2 regions of the Bradyrhizobium sp. AZCC 1577 genome follow, and region 1 is predicted to be linked to the other one. Evidence: riboswitches for the same ligand, from Rfam matches in the RefSeq annotation. Region 1 holds a riboswitch; the other holds the start of a gene.
The links. A riboswitch is a leader RNA that binds a small molecule or an ion and turns the genes downstream of it on or off. The one in region 1 is predicted to bind cobalamin.
Positions count from the first base shown of each region.

Region 2: another riboswitch for cobalamin. It lies ahead of V1278_RS05190 (TonB-dependent receptor); the one in region 1 lies ahead of metE (5-methyltetrahydropteroyltriglutamate--homocysteine S-methyltransferase).

Region 1 is NZ_JAZHRQ010000001.1:1,584,627-1,588,015, reverse strand. Features, by position in the region: gene V1278_RS07395 (ribonucleoside-diphosphate reductase subunit alpha) at 1-938, opposite strand, end outside; cobalamin riboswitch at 1,054-1,273, opposite strand; cobalamin riboswitch at 1,406-1,619, shown strand; gene metE (5-methyltetrahydropteroyltriglutamate--homocysteine S-methyltransferase) at 1,733-3,389, shown strand, end outside.
Region 2 is NZ_JAZHRQ010000001.1:1,129,165-1,132,553, reverse strand. Features, by position in the region: gene V1278_RS05200 (ABC transporter ATP-binding protein) at 1-446, opposite strand, end outside; gene V1278_RS05195 (FecCD family ABC transporter permease) at 443-1,486, opposite strand; cobalamin riboswitch at 1,621-1,820, shown strand; gene V1278_RS05190 (TonB-dependent receptor) at 1,934-3,389, shown strand, end outside.

The DNA of each region.
Region 1 (3,389 bases):
TGCACATGCAGAAAGTAGCGGTCGTACAGCGTCTGCAGACCCAGAAACTGGAACGCCAGGTCGCGTTCCGGCTTCAGCGCGACTGCAAGCTTTTTCAGGTCGAAGCGCGCCAGATCGGGATCGAGCAGTTCGGCCTTGATGCCTGCCTTGATATAGGCTGGAAAGTACTCGCCGTAGCGCTCGGCCATCTCGGCCTGCGACGCGCTGGTCGGCGCATCATGCACGAAAGACAGCACCTCGGTGCGCAGCTTGTCGAGCAAGAGCCGCGCGCTGACATAGGCGTAGTTCGGCTCCTGCTCCACCAGCGTGCGCGCGGCCATCACCGCCGCCAGCGCCAGTTCGTCCTCGCTGATGCCGTCATAGAGATTGCGCTGCGTCTCGGCGAGCACCGCCGTGGCGCCGACTCCCTCGAGACCGGCGCAGGCTTCTTCGATGATCAGCGTCAGCCGCGCGATATCGAGCGGGACCTGCGCGCCGCTGGCCAGCGTGACACGTAACGAGGGCTTCCCCGATGGCTGGGCGGCCTTGGCCACGTCCTGTCCGGCGCGCTGGCGCGTGCGTTCCTCGCGATAGAGCACATAAGCGCGCGCGACCTTGTGGTGCTCGCTGCGCATCAGGGCGAGTTCGACCTGGTCCTGCACGTCCTCGATATGGAAGGTGCGGCCCTCGCTCATCCGGCGCGACAGCGCGCCGACGACGTCCGAGGTCAGTTGCTCGACGATTTCATGCACCCGGCGGGAGGCCGCCGCGCCATGTCCCTCGACCGCCAGAAACGCCTTGGTCATCGCGACCGAAATCTTGCTCGCGTCGAATTTCGAAACCGTGCCGTTGCGGCGAATCACCTGCATCGGCGGCTGCGATTCCGAGGCGGCAAGCGATTCGGGGCGCAGTCGGATGAATGGAGCGACGTTGGCTTCGCGATCGGGAGAGAGTGACATCAAGAGACCCCGTGATGGTGTTGGGGCCGGATGTCGGAGAAGACGCTGCTTCAAATGCTCGGCGAGAAACGCCGGCATGAGTCCGCAAGCGCCGCCGGGACACCCCGCCCGTGGACGTTTTTTCGGTGTCGCGGCAGGTCTCCTGGCTCGCAGGTCGCCGTCGTTCCCGTGTCTTCCCAATGCGATGCCGCATCAGTGACGTAAGATTCGGAAACAACTCACTGCTTACAGTTGCGGGGGCAGCGCCGGATTTTCGCGGCAAATACGCGATACACCGGCTTCCCTCTTAGCCACCATGTGTTGGGTCATGGCGGACCGTGACGGCTATATCTGGTGCGATTTGAACGAACGTGTCAATGGGGGAGCGGGCGATGTGCAAGAATTTCGGCGACGGAACCCCGCGGCTGTGAACAACGATGACAACGCGCCGGTGAATGTCGCCGAGTTGACGCGCCTGCCGCGTTGCCGATAAGTGGACCCGTCGTGGTTCTTCGGGAGACGTTCTTCCGAAGCTAAGAGGGAAGCCGGTGCGGCCGAAAAGCCAAAGCCGGAGCTGCCCCCGCAACTGTAAGCGGCGAGCCGCTGTCCAACAAAGTCACTGAGACCTCGCAAGGTTTCGGGAAGGCCGGACAGCAGCACTGACCCGCGAGCCAGGAGACCTGCCTCGACAACATACACGTCCTCGGGCGGGGTGTCCCGGTGGTGCGGTTGCGATTTTCCGCGCGCGCTCTGCCGTTCGCGAAAATCCAGACGTGTCACTTCGGCCTTTGCCCCCAACTTTTGGGGTTAAGCCAATGTCTACTTCCAATGCTACTTCTTCCAAAGCTACGTCTACTTCCACCATCTCCACTTCTTCGCTTCCCGTTGCCTCCCTCGGCGCGCCGCGCATCGGTCCGCGCCGCGAGCTGAAATTCGCTTTGGAAAGTTTCTGGTCGGGCGCAACCGACGAGAAGGCGCTGATCGAAACCGGCGTCGGGCTTCGCGCCGCCAACTGGGCGCGCCAGAAAAAACTCGGCGTTAGCGTGATCCCGTCGAACGATTTCTCGTTCTACGACCACGTGCTCGACACATCAGTGATGGTCGGCGCAATCCCGGAGATCTATCGCTGGAACGGCGGGCCGGTCCCGCTTGCGACTTACTTCGCGATGGCCCGCGGCGCGCAAGGCAAGCCGCATGAGGCGAGTTGCGGGCATGCCGGTCACGGACATGACGATGCGCACGGCGTGCCGGCGCTCGAGATGACAAAATGGTTCGATACCAACTACCACTACATGGTGCCCGAACTGACGAAGGATCAGAAATTCATCCTCGCCTCGCGCAAGCCGATCGAGGAGTACGAGGAAGCCAAGGCGCTGGGCTATCAAACCCGCCCCGTGCTGGTCGGCCCCGTCACGTTTCTCAAACTCGCCAAGAGCAAGGATGCCGGCTTCAATCCGCTGTCCCTGCTTGATCGCTTGCTGCCGGTTTACATCGAGGTGCTGCGCGAACTTGCCTACCGGGGCGCGGAATGGGTGCAGATCGACGAGCCGTGTCTCGTGCTCGATCTCGATATCGTCGCCCAGCAGGCGTTGCATCATGCCTATGCGGAGATCGCGAGCGGCGTGCCGCAGCTCAAGATCATGCTGACGACCTATTTCGGCGCACTCGGCGCCAACCGCGACACCGCGCTATCCCTGCCCGTCGCCGGCCTGCATCTCGACCTCGTGCGCGCGCCGGAGCAGATCAACGACCTCGCCGGAGTTCCTGATAACCGCGTGCTGTCGCTCGGAATCATCGATGGCCGTAACATCTGGCGCGCGGATTTGAGCCGGCTTCTCGACCGGCTCGAGCCCGCAATCGCCAAACTCGGCAAGCATCGTGTGCAGATCGCCCCCTCCTGCTCGCTGCTGCACGTCCCGATCGATCTGGCGCTGGAGACCGGGCTCGATCCCGAAATCAAGAGCTGGCTCGCGTTTTCGGTGCAGAAGCTCGAGGAACTGGCCACGCTCGGAACGGCACTCGCCGATGGCCGCAGAACAGTCGAAGCCAACCTGAACGCATCGGACCAGGCGGCGACCTCCCGCAAGGCCTCGCCGCGCATTCACGATGCGAAGGTCGCGGCACGCGTTGCCGGCATCAATGAACCGATGCGCTTCCGCTCCAGCATCTTCGCTGAACGCGCCACCGTTCAGCGCGAGCGCTTCAATCTGCCGGCGTTCCCGACCACCACCATCGGCTCGTTCCCGCAAACCGCCGACGTCAGGAATGCTCGCTCCGCTCACGCCAGGGGCGCCCTCACGGACGAAGCCTATAAGCTCTATCTGCAGAATCAGACCGCCCGCACCGTGCGCTGGCAGGAAAATATCGGGCTCGACGTTCTCGTGCATGGCGAGTTCGAGCGCAACGACATGGTGCAGTATTTCGGCGAACAGCTCGCAGGCTTTGCCTTCACTACGCACGGCTGGGTGCAAT
Region 2 (3,389 bases), 460 kb from region 1:
CTGCGCTCGCCGCCGGACAGCTCGGTGACGCGGCGATCGCTGAACTCCATCACGTCGACCGCCTGCATCGCGCGCAGCACGGCCTCGGCGTCCTTTGGCGACAGCCGCGCCGGATCGGTTGCGCCATGCGGGTAGCGGCCGAGCGCCACGATATCGCGCGCCGGCAGCGGCCAATGCACGAGATGCCCCTGCGGCAGATAACCGAAGCGTTTGGCGCGCTCGCGGAGCGGCAGCGAGGCCAGCGCATCGCCGCCGACCGCGATCTCGCCTTCGGAGGGGATTAGGCCGGCCAGCGCTCGCAACAACGTCGTCTTGCCGGCGCCGTTCGGGCCGACCAGCGCCACCAGGTGTCCGGCCGACAGCGCCAGCGAAACGTCCTTCAGCACGACGCGGCCGGCAAGCCGCACGCCGATCCCCGTTGCGGTCAGTAGCGCCGCCTCGCTCATGCGACGCCTCCACCGAGCGCGCGGCGTTCGCGCATGATCAGATAGAGGAAGAACGGTACGCCGATGATCGAGGTCAGCACGCCGACCTTGATGTCCGACGTCGAGGGAATGATGCGCACCGCGATGTCCGCCGCCAGCAGCAGCGCCGAGCCGGCGAGTGCGCTCGGGACCAGCAGACGCCCGGGGTCATGGCCGATCAGGGGCCGCATCAGATGCGGCGCAACCAGGCCGATGAAACCGATGGTGCCGGTGACGGCGACCGCGCCGCCGACGCCGAGCGCGACGCCCGAAATCACGAACAGCCGCAGACGCCCCACATCGACGCCAAGGCTCTGCGCGGTTTCCTCGCCCAGGCTCAGCGCCCGAAAGGCATGGCGCTGGCTGAACAGCATCAGGGCGCCGGCAATGATGAAGGGAAATGCCAGCATTACATGCTGAAAGCTACGATCCTCCAGCGAGCCGAGCAGCCAGAATGCGATCTCCAGCACCAAGAAGGGATTGCTGGAGAGGTTCATCACCAGCGCGGTGGCAGCGCCTGCAAAGCTCGAAATCGCCAGTCCCGACAGAATGAGGATCAGCAGCCCGGCGTTGCGGCCGGCAATCGAGAGCAGCACGAACACCGACGCGAATGCTGCGACGATCGCCGCGACCGGGAGCGCATAGGAGCGCACGTCGGCGAGCCCGAGCGCAATCACCAGCACGGCGCCGAACGCGGCCGATTGCGGCGCGCCGAACAGCGAGGGCGAGGCCAGCGGATTGCGGAGCAAGCCCTGCAGCGACGCGCCCGACAGCCCGAGAATGGCGCCGATCGCCAGCGCCAGCAGCGTCCGCGGCAGGCGGATTTCCCGCACGATCACCTGCGCCACCTCGCTGCCGCCGCCGAACAGCGCTTCCGCCACCGCAAGCGGCGACAGCCGCACCGGACCGATACCGAGCGAGATCAGCATCAAGAGCACCACGAGGGCAGCAAGCGCTGCCGTCGTGCCGATCCGCCGGCGCGCGGCTTCCTCATTGGTCACGGTTACGGCCTCAACACTCATCGATCGTCCTAAAGCAGGTTTACCCGCCCCGGTACAGGTGGCGGGCAGGCGTGCTCATGCGGCAAAAATAGCGCACTCGTCCAGTGAGGATCGCCGGACGCCCCGGGGCGCATTGACTCGGACTTTGACAAACTTCTACCATAGTTCCCGACGGTTCCCGTTTTGGGGATCAAAAGGGAATGCGGTGCGGGGAAATCCCCCAATTCCGCGGCTGCCCCCGCAACTGTAAGCGGCGAATCCTTCGTCATAAGCCACTGGGCATCTCGGTCCTGGGAAGGCGACGATGGGGTAACGACCCGCGAGCCAGGAGACCTGCCGTCAGCCGTGGTCACACGCGAAGATGTCGGTCGGGGAGTACAGACATTAGCTTCACCTGAGTTGCTGAAAGCACATGGTGAGACTTGGTTCGCTGTGACGTGCCACTGACGTCATACCGAGGTCCAAGTCATGTCTTTCACCAACACAGCCACGCGGCGCCGCCGCTTTTGGCTCACCAGCAGCTTCCTGATACCCATCTCGCTTGGCATTTCCGGCGCACAGGCGCAGCAAACGGCGCCCGAGCAACTGCCACCGATCGAGGTAACCTCGCCCACTGACGCGAACCGGACCCGCGCCAAACCGACCTACGATGAAAGATCGACCTCGCGCCGCATCGTGCCCGCGGCTGCGCCGTTGACCGGCACGCGACCTGCGGCGGGGACCGGCTCGAACGTCGCATCGCAAAGCGCCCCGCAAGGCGCGGGCGCAGGCGGCGGACGGCAGTTCTCCGGCATCGTCGGCACGGCGTCGACCGTTATTACCGCCGAAGAGATCGCGCATTCGCCCGCACAAACGTTGCAGGAAATCATCGCGCAAACGCCGGGCGTGCAACTGACTAGCCTGTTTGGCGGCGTCAACGGCGCCAAGACCAGCGTCGACCTCCGCGGTTTCGGCGCTTTCGCGACCTCAAATACCCTGGTGCTCATCAACGGCCGAAGGCTCAACGACATCGACATGGCCGGCGTCGATTTTTCGACCATTCCGCGCGATTCGATCGAGCGGATTGAAATCACCCGCGGCAACAGTGGCGCGGTACTGTATGGCGACAACGCGGTCGGCGGTGTCATCAATATCGTCCTGAAGAACGGCGTCGGCGGCCCACCAGTCGCCATTCGAAGCGAGGCCGGCGTCGGCTCGTTCAATCAACGACTTGCGAATCTCTCGGCCACGACCAATTACGGACCGTGGTCGACATCGTTCTATGGCAACGCAATCAAGTCCGACGGCTATCGGGAAAACAATGCGCTCGACCAGCGCAACGGGGTCGGCAATCTCAATTACTCCACGCCCGACCTCAAGGCCTTTCTCACGGTGACCGGTGACGACCAAAAGCTCGGATTCCCCGGCGGCCGCTTCGTCGATCCCTCGATCGGTCTCAACGAACTGGTCACGAACCGCCGGGGCGCCGCCACGCCGTTCGATTACGGCAATCAGCAGGGCGCCAGCGCCACCGCCGGTTTCACAAAAACGCTGTGGAACGGCGCCGAACTCATCGTCGACGGCGGCGTGCGGAAGAAGGATACGCAAAGCGGTTTCTTCGGTGCGGTACCGTTTGCTTCGCCGCTGCCGAGCTTCTCCTCGACCTATAACGATGCGGCACTGCAGACCTGGTCGATCACGCCGCGACTGAGTGTCAAGAACTCGATACTCGGGATGCCCTCACAGATCCTGACCGGCATCGATTATTACGATGCGACGTTCAACCAGGAACGCGGGGCGTTCAAAGGCCTTCCGCCCACCCACATCTACGATCTGTCGCAACAGTCGGTGGCGGGCTATTGGCAGCAGACCGTCGGTCTGCTGCCGACGACGGATTTCTCCTACGGCGCCAGGATTCAAAATACCAGCCTGAGTGCCCGGGATC